One region of the Pseudoalteromonas sp. S3776 genome, then DNA from elsewhere that is predicted to be linked to it. Evidence: riboswitches for the same ligand, from Rfam matches in the RefSeq annotation. Region 1 holds a riboswitch; the other holds the start of a gene.

What was found. A riboswitch is a leader RNA that binds a small molecule or an ion and turns the genes downstream of it on or off. The one in region 1 is predicted to bind cyclic di-GMP.
Region 2: it holds a riboswitch for cyclic di-GMP, as region 1 does, so the genes downstream of both, CWC16_RS03115 (chitin-binding protein) here and CWC16_RS14030 (hypothetical protein) in region 1, are expected to answer to the same signal.

Annotation. Positions count from the first base shown of each region.
Region 1 is NZ_PNCU01000035.1:6,257-12,470, forward strand. Features, by position in the region: gene CWC16_RS14020 (LysR family transcriptional regulator) at 1-848, shown strand, start outside; gene CWC16_RS14025 (ferritin-like domain-containing protein) at 1,024-1,467, shown strand; gene CWC16_RS14030 (hypothetical protein) at 1,511-3,247, opposite strand; cyclic di-GMP riboswitch class I at 3,297-3,380, opposite strand; gene CWC16_RS14035 (TonB-dependent receptor plug domain-containing protein) at 3,571-6,214, opposite strand, start outside.
Region 2 is NZ_PNCU01000004.1:8,714-14,927, reverse strand. Features, by position in the region: gene CWC16_RS03120 (efflux RND transporter permease subunit) at 1-3,089, shown strand, start outside; cyclic di-GMP riboswitch class I at 3,199-3,281, shown strand; gene CWC16_RS03115 (chitin-binding protein) at 3,377-3,943, shown strand; gene CWC16_RS03110 (S9 family peptidase) at 4,063-6,180, shown strand.

The DNA.
Region 1 (6,214 bases):
GTATTACTCAACCGGCCATGAGTAACGGCCTTAAGCGCTTACGCAATTTGTTTAACGATCCTATTTTGGTGCGCACCAGTGAAGGTATGGTTCCTACAGAGCGCGCTATAGAGCTGCAGCCAGTTATTCGCGGTATATTAATGACTCTAGAGGAAACCCTCGCACCGAATCGTGAATTTGAAGCCAGCCAAAGTAAACGTGTATTTAGAATAATGGCCAGTGACTACGCAGCCAGTACCTTAGCGCCAAAGCTTTTAAGTAAACTTCATGAAGAAGCACCCGATACAACGTTAGATATACTCACACCAAGTGATGTAACATTCCATGATGTTGAAAATGGTAAAGTGGATATGGCCATTAACCGCTTTGAAAACCTACCGCAATCTTTTCATCATAAACGTATTTGGAAAGACAGCTTTTGCTGCTTAGTAAAAGCCGACAACCCAATTATCGAAAATTTCAGCCTAGATAGCTATTTAAAAGCGCGTCATATCTGGGTAAGTAAAACCGGCTTTGGGGTAGGTGTAGGAATGGACCCTAAAGATGTACAAAAGCTAGGTTGGGTTGATGAAGCACTTGCTCATTTTGGTAAACACCGAAATATTGCCACGTTTACCCGTAATTACCACGTAGCCATTCATTTAGCCAAAGAGCAAAACTTAGTAGCAACCTTACCTTCAAAAGCTGCCAATATTTACTTAGATGATGCAGGCCTTAAAATTTTAGAGCCGCCATTTCCTATACCGCCTTTTGAGCTTGATATGATTTGGAGCCCTTTACTACATCGCGACGCAAGTCATATTTGGTTGCGCCAAAAAGTAGCCGAAGTGGCAGATGAACTTAAATAACCTTATTACAAAAGCCATGTAAAATTTGCGAGGTTATATTAATTTAAATAACCTCGCTTGCTATTAATAATATATAATAAACTTAAATTTCAAACACTTAAAAACAAATCGAAAACTTGGAATGCCCTTTGCTCTATTTACTATGACATTTAAATTCATGTAAAGAGAGGTCATTATGAATACCCATCAAGGAACCGAAGCAACTCATATTACTGACATCATCCAAGTAATGAACAGTGGCATTGATTTTTATCAAAAAGCGCAAGAAAAAGTTGAAGACCCAGCCATTGGCGCATTATTTCAACGCATGATTGACGCACGAAAAGTAAGTGTTGAGCGCTTACAACCTTATGCAGTTAACGAAAAAGGCGAGCGTGAAGACGGCTCTTCTTTTGCTGTAGAAGCGCGCAGAGCTTACACCGCCCTGCTCACTACTTTCAGCTCTGATAACGATAAAACATACGTTAAGGAGCTTGAAGAAGTAGAAGATAAAACTCTTGAAGAAATTAAAGCAGCTATGGACAAACCACAGCCCGCTGATTGTGAAGCTGCATTAGCTAAAACGTTATTAACCATGCAAAGTTGCCATACAGAAATGAGCCGCATGCAAAAGCACTAAGTACTTAAATGGCTTAGTTAAAATTTAACTAAGCCATTTTAAATTATTTTTCCAAAGTCATAGCTATAGCTGCATATTGTCTAAACCAATTGATTCTGCCTACTGCATGTCTCATTATATTATTAGAACGATTTATAATTGATGGCTCAAATTTAGACAGCTCTCGCCAATCATAAGAGAATGCAATTTGCTCACTTTTTTGACTAATACCATCTCCAGTTACAAATTGCGGTATAGGTCCAGGTCCAATGGCGATGCGTTCAATGGCGGTTTTTGCTAAACACTTCATAACATCTACATTATTCAAGTATCCCTCTTTATCAGCTACAACAAAAAACCCAACATCGATATGACCATGACTAATATCTTCATATCTTTCGTACGATTCTCCGCGACGGTCCCAATTATAATTCCATGTGCAGGCACCATCATTCTGAAATTCGAGGTTTTCTGTAAAAAAATCTATTATGCCCATTATTTTTGTTTTGTAAAAATCAGGTCTATCACCCCATTTATCCAAGTAGAGCATAGCAGTTGCCATAGTTAGATTATGATTATGTGCTAAAGGGTTACTGTATAAACCAGTATCGCCATAATTCTCATTATAAAGATTTACATAGTAAAAGCTGCCTTTTATAGCTGAGTTCTTACTATCGCTGTATGAGCTTTCATGGCTGTCAACAATCTTATGAGCACTCAATGTATATGAATCGGCAAAAGAGAAATAATCCGTTAGATTTTCTGTTCTAATTATATCAACTATACGCATAATACCGTTTAAAATCATACCATCAGTCAATACAGTTATACTTGAATCACTAAGTGATCTCTCCCAACCGGGCGCAATCTTATCTCTTTCGTTTAAAAAAAGTTTAGGTGCTCGTTTATAATTATTCGATGCAGAAAAGCTATTTCTATTTCGTGTTATATCTGTATCACTAAGCATTTTATTAGCTAACTCTACAGCTAAATCTAAATACTCGAGGTTTTTGGTTACACTATAAAAGTGTAGGTATGTTCTTAACCAATAATACCCATTCCACGCATACTCGTTTCCTGTGTTAGCTGTATTGTTAATAAGTGGGTTACCTGGATATTTGATAGATATCATTTCAGCTAACTCAGAGATAGTATTTACAGCTGAGACATTAGGATTAGGTACATCTAATCCTATTATTAAATCATCTGGTGTAATATTGTGGAATTCAAAAAATGAGTCCTCTTTTACAGATATTAGTTGTGGGTCTCCTGAGGCGCTTACCCCGAAATTACGGCTATTCTCAAAGTTATTTAAGTCGATTAATCCTAAACCCTGCAGTGCGCCTTCTGAAAATTTATTAGACCTTCTAAATAACCAGTCGAATGAGATATCTATAGGATCAATATAGTCTTTTTTTACTGAAACACTTTTGACCCCGTCGGAAGCAATTAACTCTCCATCTTTTACTGTAATTTCTAGAAAACGTGTTTGATAAAAATTAAGCTTATTCCATATACCTGGGTATTTATCACCAAACTTCATTTGTACACTTGACTGATTAAATAATACAAACTCCTTTGTATTAGAATTAGATAGTAAATAGGTTTTCTTAGATGGGTCACTTGGTACTTCACCGAGCCACACTACAATTTTAAACGGACCTGTTGGTTGCCATACGTCAAAACTGGCATAACTGTCGACGCCATTGAACCTTATAGCGGTATCAGCCAGAACTGTTTTCACATTAAATGAAAGTATTAATAACAGGGTAAGAAGTGATTTGATATTCATCATATTCATACGATCTCCAATGAGATGGCATGACGCTTTACTGCATACAACATATGTACGAGGCGATCCCGCTATCATAGGCTAAGCCCTTAGACCGGAGACTTTGCGTCTTCACCTTTCAGTGAATTTGCCGAAATTAATGTTAATAAATTTAGTTCCAATTGTTCGAAAAACATTCAGGAACGAGGTGAATTCTAATCCTTTATTACTTCCTGTCAACAATAAAAATTAATAAATTATTATTAAAAAATAATTACCTTCAAAAATAGTAAGTTACGAAAAAAGGGCCTTACGGCCCTTTGAACTTAAATAACATAAGGGAGTGTTATTTATTAAAAGCGGTATTCTGCACCTACGTAGTAGTATGCACCGTTAAAACCAAATGGTGCAGAGCGGCGAGAGTATTCAAATACACCATCGCTGCTTACAATTGTATTACCGTTAGCGTCTACAATTGTGCCCGAACGTGAGTTACCAATGGTGTTTTTATCTGGGTATACGTCAAATAAGTTGTTTGCACCAATATTGACAGATAAATCTTCGGTCACAAAATAGTTAACTTTAACGTCAGTTAAAATTTCTGCTCCGTAAGTTTGCCGACCGCCATCTTCTACTGTGTATTCACCAAAGCGGTTAAGTGAAAGGTTTACTGTCCAGTCACCACGCTGATAAAGCGCACTTAAATTAATGCGATCTTCTGGTTGCCACTCTTCAATAATTGAAATTTCTTGATCAGAGAATACATCTTCAACAGGTACTGTTTCTAGCCCTGAACCCGATGGCGTAAATAACGATACAACCTCAGTTTCTGTAAAGTTAGCCGCTAAAGTAAAATCAAGTGTGCCGCCTAAGCCCTCAGTATTCCAAGTCGCTACAAAATCAATACCCGAAGTTTCGGTATCGGCACCATTTAAGAAAAACTGCCCTGCACCTGCGCCTGAGCTGATTAATGCCGCATCTAGGCTTGAAGAAAGCCCTTTGCCTAAACGGTTACTAATTACTATGCGGTCGTCAATATCAATTGAGTAGTAATCTACAGTAACATTAATGTTGTCTGTTACATTGTAAACAATACCTAAACTGCGGTTTTGCGATTTTTCTTCTTTAAGCTTTGGAATACCTAGACTTTGCGCAAGGGTTGAGTCGTTTCTGAATGTACCTACTTCCTCAGCAACTAATGAGCCGTCTTCCGCTACAACGAATTGTGTACTAATGTTGTTAAAGTACAATTGCTGCATTGACGGTGCTCTAAAGCCTGAACTTAATGCACCACGCAATGACACATCATCAGTAATTGCCCAGTTACCGGCAAGCTTAAAGTTTACCGTATCGCCAAAGCCTTTGTAATTATCGTAACGCAGTGCGCCTGATAAAATAACATCTTCAATTAGGTAAGTTTCTGCATCAAGGTAAAACGAAATTACATCGCGCGACTCATCAACCGATGACGCCGGTGAAGAACCACCAAAACCTTGAGTGCCACCAGAGGCATCTTCTGAGCCCACTCCGCCACTTAAACCACTATAAATACTTACCCCATCAAGGGTGTCGTAATCACGGTACGCATATTCGCTGCCCTCTAAAATGCGGTATTCATCAGTACGAATTTCTGCACCCATTGCCAGTGAATAGTCATCAAAGTTTTGTGTAAAATCTATATTAATGGTTTGCAGTGATAGCTCCATACCATAAGCATAAGCTTCTCGCGGAATAGTATTGCGTATATCAGCGGCACTTAAACCTTGCTCGTAACGTAAAAAGTTAGCGTACGAGGCATTAACTGTGTCACTGGTTGTGTAATCAATGCTGTTTTCACCGTATGTGTACGATACATCTAAGCTTGCGTCGTTATCAAAATCGGTTTTGTAACCAAAGTTATAAGAAATATCGTCAATGGTGGTATTAATTTTAGGTAAAAAGCCTAACGGGATGGTGGCATCGTTATCTTGTAATACCGGGTTACCGCCTGCATTTGCATTGTGACGGAAAAACGCCGCTGATTCGTTATCGCGCGTTGAATACGTAATAAAGCCATACAACTCGCCATCACCTAACTCATACCCTGTATTAACCGTTAAGCCAAATTGTTGTGAGTCGGCATCGCCAATACGGAAGGTATCTCTATCGGCGGTCAGTTCACGCGGATCGCCAGCCAATAAAGTACCATCACTCAGCTCTGTACAGCCATAAAACTGACATGAGCCATGTAAGCCAGCGCGGTTAGTAGGCGCGCGGTCGCGGTAATTAAGCGTTGCATTTAAGTAGCCGCTATCACCTAGGGCAAACCCTTTATTAAAATCAACGTTTACTGTTTCGCCGTCGCCTTCTGAATATTCGCCGTAATTAACGGCCGCTTTACCGCCTTCGCTGCCATCTTTGAGTACAATATTAATTACACCGGCAATTGCATCTGAGCCGTATTGCGCTGCGGCGCCATCTCGTAATACTTCTATACGTTTAATAGCAGAGGCCGGAATAGCATTCATATCGGTACCTGCGGTACCACGTCCTACTGAGGTGTTGATATGAATAATACTTGCCTGATGACGACGCTTACCATTAATCAGCACTAATGTTTGGTCAGGCCCTAAGCCACGCAGTGTTGCAGGTCGTAAGGCATCTGTGCCGTCACTAATTGACGAGCTTGAAAAGTTAAATGAAGGTGCAATAGATTGCAACATACGGCCAACTTCGGTTTGGCCTGTGTTTTCAAGTGCTTCAGCACTTAAAATATCAACGGGTACGGGTAAATCTTCTACTGAGCGCCCTGCGACACGGCTACCTACAATAGCAATTTTTTCTATATTCTCTTGCGCAACGTCCTCGGCTGCATTCACACCGTGTGAATTTGCTGCAAGCAATGCTGGTAATACAGCTGCACTAACCCCTGAAAGCTTCATCATGTTGTTATCTTTCCTATTGATTTGTTTGAGTTTTATACTCAGTAAACCATTTTGATCGACAACCGCATCGAGC
Region 2 (6,214 bases), on a different contig from region 1:
AAAACTCTGTTGCAGCCAACCTAATGATGGTTTTTATCATCATTATGGGGGTTATTAGCTACTTAACTATTCAGCGCCAAATGTTTCCTAATGTAGAAATTAACTACATTAATGTTGAGGCCAATTACCCCGGTGCCTCACCACAAGAAATTGAAGAAAGCATTCTTATAAAAATTGAAGAATCACTAAAGGATGTGACCGAAATTAAAAAGGGCGTGTACCGCGCCTTTAGAAATGGCGGTAGAGCAAGCCTTGAAATTAACACCGATGCAGAGCTTACCGATGTACTTGATAAGGTAAAGCTGCGTGTTGATGGTATTGCAACCTTTCCTGCGGGTATGGAACCGGTCACCATAAGTCAGATTGAGTTTAGGCAAGATGTTATAGGGATGACCTTGGTTGCCGACTTGCCGCTGACAGAACTCAAACCAATTGCTAATCAAATTGAAGATGAGCTATTACAGCTATCTAACGTATCGTTGGTAGAAAACGATGTGCCGCTTGATGAAATTGCCATCGAAATCGACCCTGACACGTTACGCCAATACAATTTAACCCTAAGCGATGTAATGAACGCGGTGCGCAGTTATTCTGCTAACTTTTCGGCGGGGCAACTAACAACCGATGCGGGGGTTATTTCTGTTCGGGTTGAAAACCAGTATTACTCTGGTGATGAGTTTAGGCAAATACCGGTAAAAATAGGCGAATACGGCGCTAAAGTGTTGCTTCAAGACGTTGCCGTTATCAAAGACCAATTTACCGAAGGCGAGCGCTACTTTAAATTTAACGGCGAAAACGCAGTGTATATGTCGGTAAAGGCTACGCAAGATCAAAACATGATTCCGGTTGCCGAGTCGGTTAAAGCATATATTGAGCAAAAGAATACCCAGCTACCACCGGGTGTTAGGTTAGAGCCATTAATGGACATGACGTACTACCTAAATGCGCGCCTTGATATGATGAAAGCTAACTTGTTTCAAGGGGCAATATTAGTCGCTATTATGCTTTCGTTATTCTTGCGCTTTAAATTAGCGCTTTGGGTAATGATTGGCTTACCGGTGTGCTTTTTAGGGGCAATGATGCTAATGCCGTTATTTGGTATAAGCATTAATATAATTTCGTTGTTTGCATTTATTATGGTGCTCGGGATTGTGGTTGATGATGCCATAGTAATAGGAGAAGCCGCTTATACTGAGGTAGAAAAAAGCGGAGGCGGAGTTGAAAACGTCGTTCGTGGTGCAAACCGTGTAGCAACCCCTGCTACATTTGGTGTATTAACAACCATTGCAGTCTTTGCCCCATTTACACTATCGAGTGGGCCAGAAAGTGCCTTCTTTTACGCGATTGCTGTAGTAGTAATACTGTGTTTAGTATTTAGCTTAGTTGAGTCAAAACTTATTTTACCGGCGCATATTGCCCACACGCACTTTTCACCTATTAAAAAAGGTGGCTGGCGCGATAGGTTTAATACGCGCTTTTTTGGTTTTGTAAATGGCCCTTATAAGCGTTTTATATCCCGCTGTGTAGACTGGCGCTGGACGGTATTGTTTGGCTTTATTGCTATGTTTTTTATAAGCATTGCGCTTATCACATCAAATAAAGTACGCACTGTACCTACTCCAAAAGTGCCACATGATTTTCCGCAAATTCATATAGAAATGAACGACAATGTGTCTGACTTACAAACTATTGCAGCTATTCGTGAAGTAGAAGCCATGGTGTTGCGAGTTGATGAAGAAACAGAGCGTGAATTTGGCCAAAAAATAATTCGTGATGTACTGGTGTTTAATCAAGGCAGAACCGAGTCTCAGTTACTTGCGCCGTTAGTTGATGAAGAATTACGCCCTTATAACGCGTTTGAACTTTCGCGCCGCTGGCGAGAAGCCATGCCAACCATTGCTGGTATTAAATCACTCACTATTGAAGATGATGTTGGCGGCGGTGGCGGCACCGGAGAAGGTGAGTTTGGTTATTTACTATTTGGCTCTGATATAGATACGCTTAATGCCGCAGGCCGTCGTTTTATTCAGCTACTGCAGCAACAAAAAGGCTTGTTTGATATAAGCTCGACCATTGACCCTGCTAGCAAAGAAGTGCAAATGAGCTTAAAACCTGTCGCTTACGATTTAGGACTCGACCTTGCTAACATTGCAAACCAAGTAGGCGCCAGTTTTTATGGTGGCGAAGCGCAGCGTGTAATACGTAACGGCGAAGAAGTAAGAGTAATGGTACGTTACCCTAAACTGACTCGCGAAGCGTTTTCATCGCTAAAACACACAGTAGTTACTACACCGCAAGGGCGTGAAGTACTTTTAGGTGATGTAGTTGAGCTAACCGAAACGCCAGGGATTAGCTATATTCGCCGTGAGGGCGGTTATCGTACGGTGTATGTATACGGCAGTATTGATGAAGAAGTTATAGAGCCAGGCGAAGTGGTTTCGCAAGTAAAAGAAAACTTATTGCCACAACTTAAAGAGGAATACCCAAGCGTTAAATCAGAGTTAGGTGGTGCAATAGAAGAGCAACAAGCGCAAGCTAATGAGCAGTTTCTGTTTTTTGTAGGCGGCATGATTTTAGTTTACATATTACTTGCCGTACCACTTAAAAGTTACGCCCAGCCGCTTATTGTTATGTCGGTTATTCCGTTTAGTTTAACGGGGGCTATTTGGGGTCACTTTTGGTTTGATTTAGACATTAGCTTAATGTCGGGCTTTGGTTTAATCGCCGCGGCCGGCGTAGTAATAAACGACTCGCTGGTAATGACCGATTACGTAAACCAAGTACGCCGTGAGGGTGTAAGCGTTAAAAACGCGGTAATAGAAGCAGGTTGTGCACGCTTTAGGGCAATATTACTCACCTCAATTACCACCTTTGCAGGTGTGTTGCCCATAATGTTTGAAACCAGCTTACAAGCTAAGTTTGTAATCCCTATGGCTGTAGCGCTTGGCTTTGCTGTGATGTTTGCAACACTTATTACGCTTATATTGGTGCCATGTTTATACATAATTTTAGGTGATATTGGTAACGTGTTTAAAATGGTTTTTCGAAAAGTTTTTAGGCGAAAAGCGCCTATAAATCAAACATCTTAAACCACTTAAAGCCAACTCTAGCGAGTTGGCTTTTTAATTATTAAGGATTGCATAAAAATCTCGGTTACATTCTTTTGTTTGAATAAGCCATGCGCCCGTTTTATAATCATTTTTCTGTTGGCAAATTAGTCGAAAGGCTAAGACGCAAAGTTTCCGGTCTAAGGTTTAAACTATGATAGCGGGGCTGCTGGGTGATTATTGTACGGTATCGCTTGCTCTGTGTGTCGTTTTTGTGTATCCATATGAAATGGATAAAATTTTGTGACTCTTAAGGTGTTACTGTGTTTATGCATACGTCGTTGGCCTGTGGAAAATGGTCAACTATAGGTTGTTTAAATCATCATACCCAATTATTCATTGGAGATGTGATTAGTGTAACCTTTTCAGACATGCAAGGAGAGCTCGTTGATTTATCGTTTGATTATAAAATTACCTCTTTGGAACAAGGTGAGCCCCATGCTTGGCCACGTTTAGTTGCTGAATATATAAACGTGCATGTCCCTTTAGTAAGTGCAGGTAGAATGACCAAGCAAGGTTTGGTTGTAGCTTATCGAAATAACGAAATATTTGCCCTAGAAAGTAGCGGTATTAATAAAGCACAGGTTGAGTTTCATTGTGTAGCAAAGTGTGACAACTTAATACAATACAACGACCAAGATTATGATTACGTATACCCTCAGTGTAGCGAAAATTACAATGCGGGCACTAAGGTACTACAACTTAAAACAGGTTACATATACCAGTGTAAGGCATGGCCATTTAGCCAGTTTTGCAGAACCAATAATGATAAAGACCCAAGCTTTGAACCCGGAGTGGGAAAAAGCTGGGCGATGGCGTGGACTAAGGTTTCTTAGCGCTTTTAAAATAAAAACCAACTTCCCATGGGTGTAATGACAAGAATAAAATTGCAGTAATTTTAAAATTTGGACTTATACCTCAAGCCCACTCACTATGAGTGGGCTTTTTTATTTTTATGATAAACTGCCCGCATTGTTATTTTTTATACGGTTTTGTTGTGTCATTAAGTGAATTTTCTTCTCAATCATTAGCTCGTTTTCCTGTTGCTAAAAAGCAGCCCCATCAATTAACTATGCACAATAAAATGCGCACCGATAACTACTACTGGATGCGTGATGATGAGCGCGAAAACGAAGAAATACTCGCCCATTTAGCAGCCGAAAATGCATATTGCGATGAGCAACTAGCCGCGATAAAACCGCTACAAAACAGTATTTTTGAAGAACTAAAAGGGCGCATCGTAAAAAATGACAACACGGTACCGGTAAAAGATGGTCAGTACTGGTATCACTCAGAGGTTCGGGGCGATGATGAGTATTCACGCCATTACAGAAGCACGAGCATTAATACTGATAACAAGCAGTTACTACTTGATGTAAATGTTTTAGCCCAAAACCATGAATTTTATGAACTAGGTGAAGTAGCGCTAAGCCCATGCGAGCAATTAATGGCCTACAGTGAAGATACCGAAGGGCGTAGAATTTACAGCGTACATTTTAAAAATTTGCAAACCGGTGAAATGCTCAGCGATGTTTTAGAAAATACCGAAGGGCAAATTGTTTGGGCTAACGACAATAAAACCGTATTTTACGTTAAAAAAGACCTACAAACGTTACTGGGTTTTCAGGTGTTTAGGCACGAGTTAGGCACAGCGCAAAGCCAAGATGTCATGGTGTACGAAGAGCACGATAAAAGCTTTTTTATGGGCTTGGGTAAAAGCCGCGATGAGAGCTTAATTATTATTGATTTAGCCACCACCGAAACAAATGATACGTGGGTGCTTGATGCCAATAACCCGCAAGGAGAGTTTTACCCTTTGCTGGGGCGTGAGGAAGGTCATGAGTTTGATATTGATAAACATGGCGACACTTTCTATATAGTAACCAACTGGCAAGCTAAAAACTTTAGACTGATGACGGCAACAAGCGAAACAATCGCAGATAAAACGCAGTGGCAAGAGCACACCGCGCACCGCGAGCATGTGTTGTTGGAAGGCGTAGAAATATTTGATGACTTTTTAGTATTAACTGAGCGCGAACAAGGCCAAGCTCGCTTTGTTGTGATTAATAAAGCCCAAGCACGCATGGCGCTTGAATTTAGCGACCCGTGCTACTATGCCGCTGTAGCGATGAACCCCGAGCCCCAGGCGCGCTCGGTACGTATTTATTATTCAAGCCTCACCACGCCAGGAACGTTGTACAATGTTGATTTAGCCTCGGGTGAAAAAACATTACTTAAACAGCAGCAAGTACTGGGTGGGTTTAATAGTGAACTTTACGCCTCTGAGCGCTTACTTGTGACAGCACGCGATGGCGTGCAAGTACCTGTTTCGTTAGTTTATAGAAAAGACACCTTTACCAAAGATGGCACTAACCCGCTGTTTCAATACGGCTATGGTGCATATGGTTACACGATAGATCCGAGTTTCTCGAGTACTTCATTGAGTTTGCTAGACCGCGGATTTGTGTATGCAATTGCACATGTTAGAGGCTCCGAAATGCTAGGACGCCACTGGTACGAGCAAGGTAAAAAAGAGCATAAACAAAATAGTTTTAACGACTTTATTGATATTACAAAGGCTCTTGTTGAGCAAGGCTACGGTGATAAAAACAAAGTGTTTGCCTCTGGCGGCAGTGCAGGAGGCTTATTGATGGGGGCTGTTTTAAACCAAGCGCCAGCGCTTTATTTAGGTGTAGGGTGCCATGTGCCATTTTTAGATGTGTTAACCACCATGTTAGATGAAAGTATTCCACTTACCACTAACGAGTATGATGAATGGGGCAACCCAAACGATGAATATTTTTATGATGTTATAGCTAAGTACTCACCATACGATAATATCAGCGCCAAAGACTACCCGCATATTTTAGTGACCACAGGCCTGCACGACTCTCAAGTACAATATTGGGAGCCTATGAAATGGGTGGCGAAAATGCGAGAGCTAAAAACGGATAATAACATATTGGTTTTTAAAACGGATATGGATGCCGGCCATGGCGGCGCATCAGGCCGCTTTAAAAGTTTAGAGGAAAAAGCGCTCGAAATGGCCTTTTTTATTGCACTAATAAATTAGCTGCAAAATACGCAAAATGTATTAAGCTTTAATG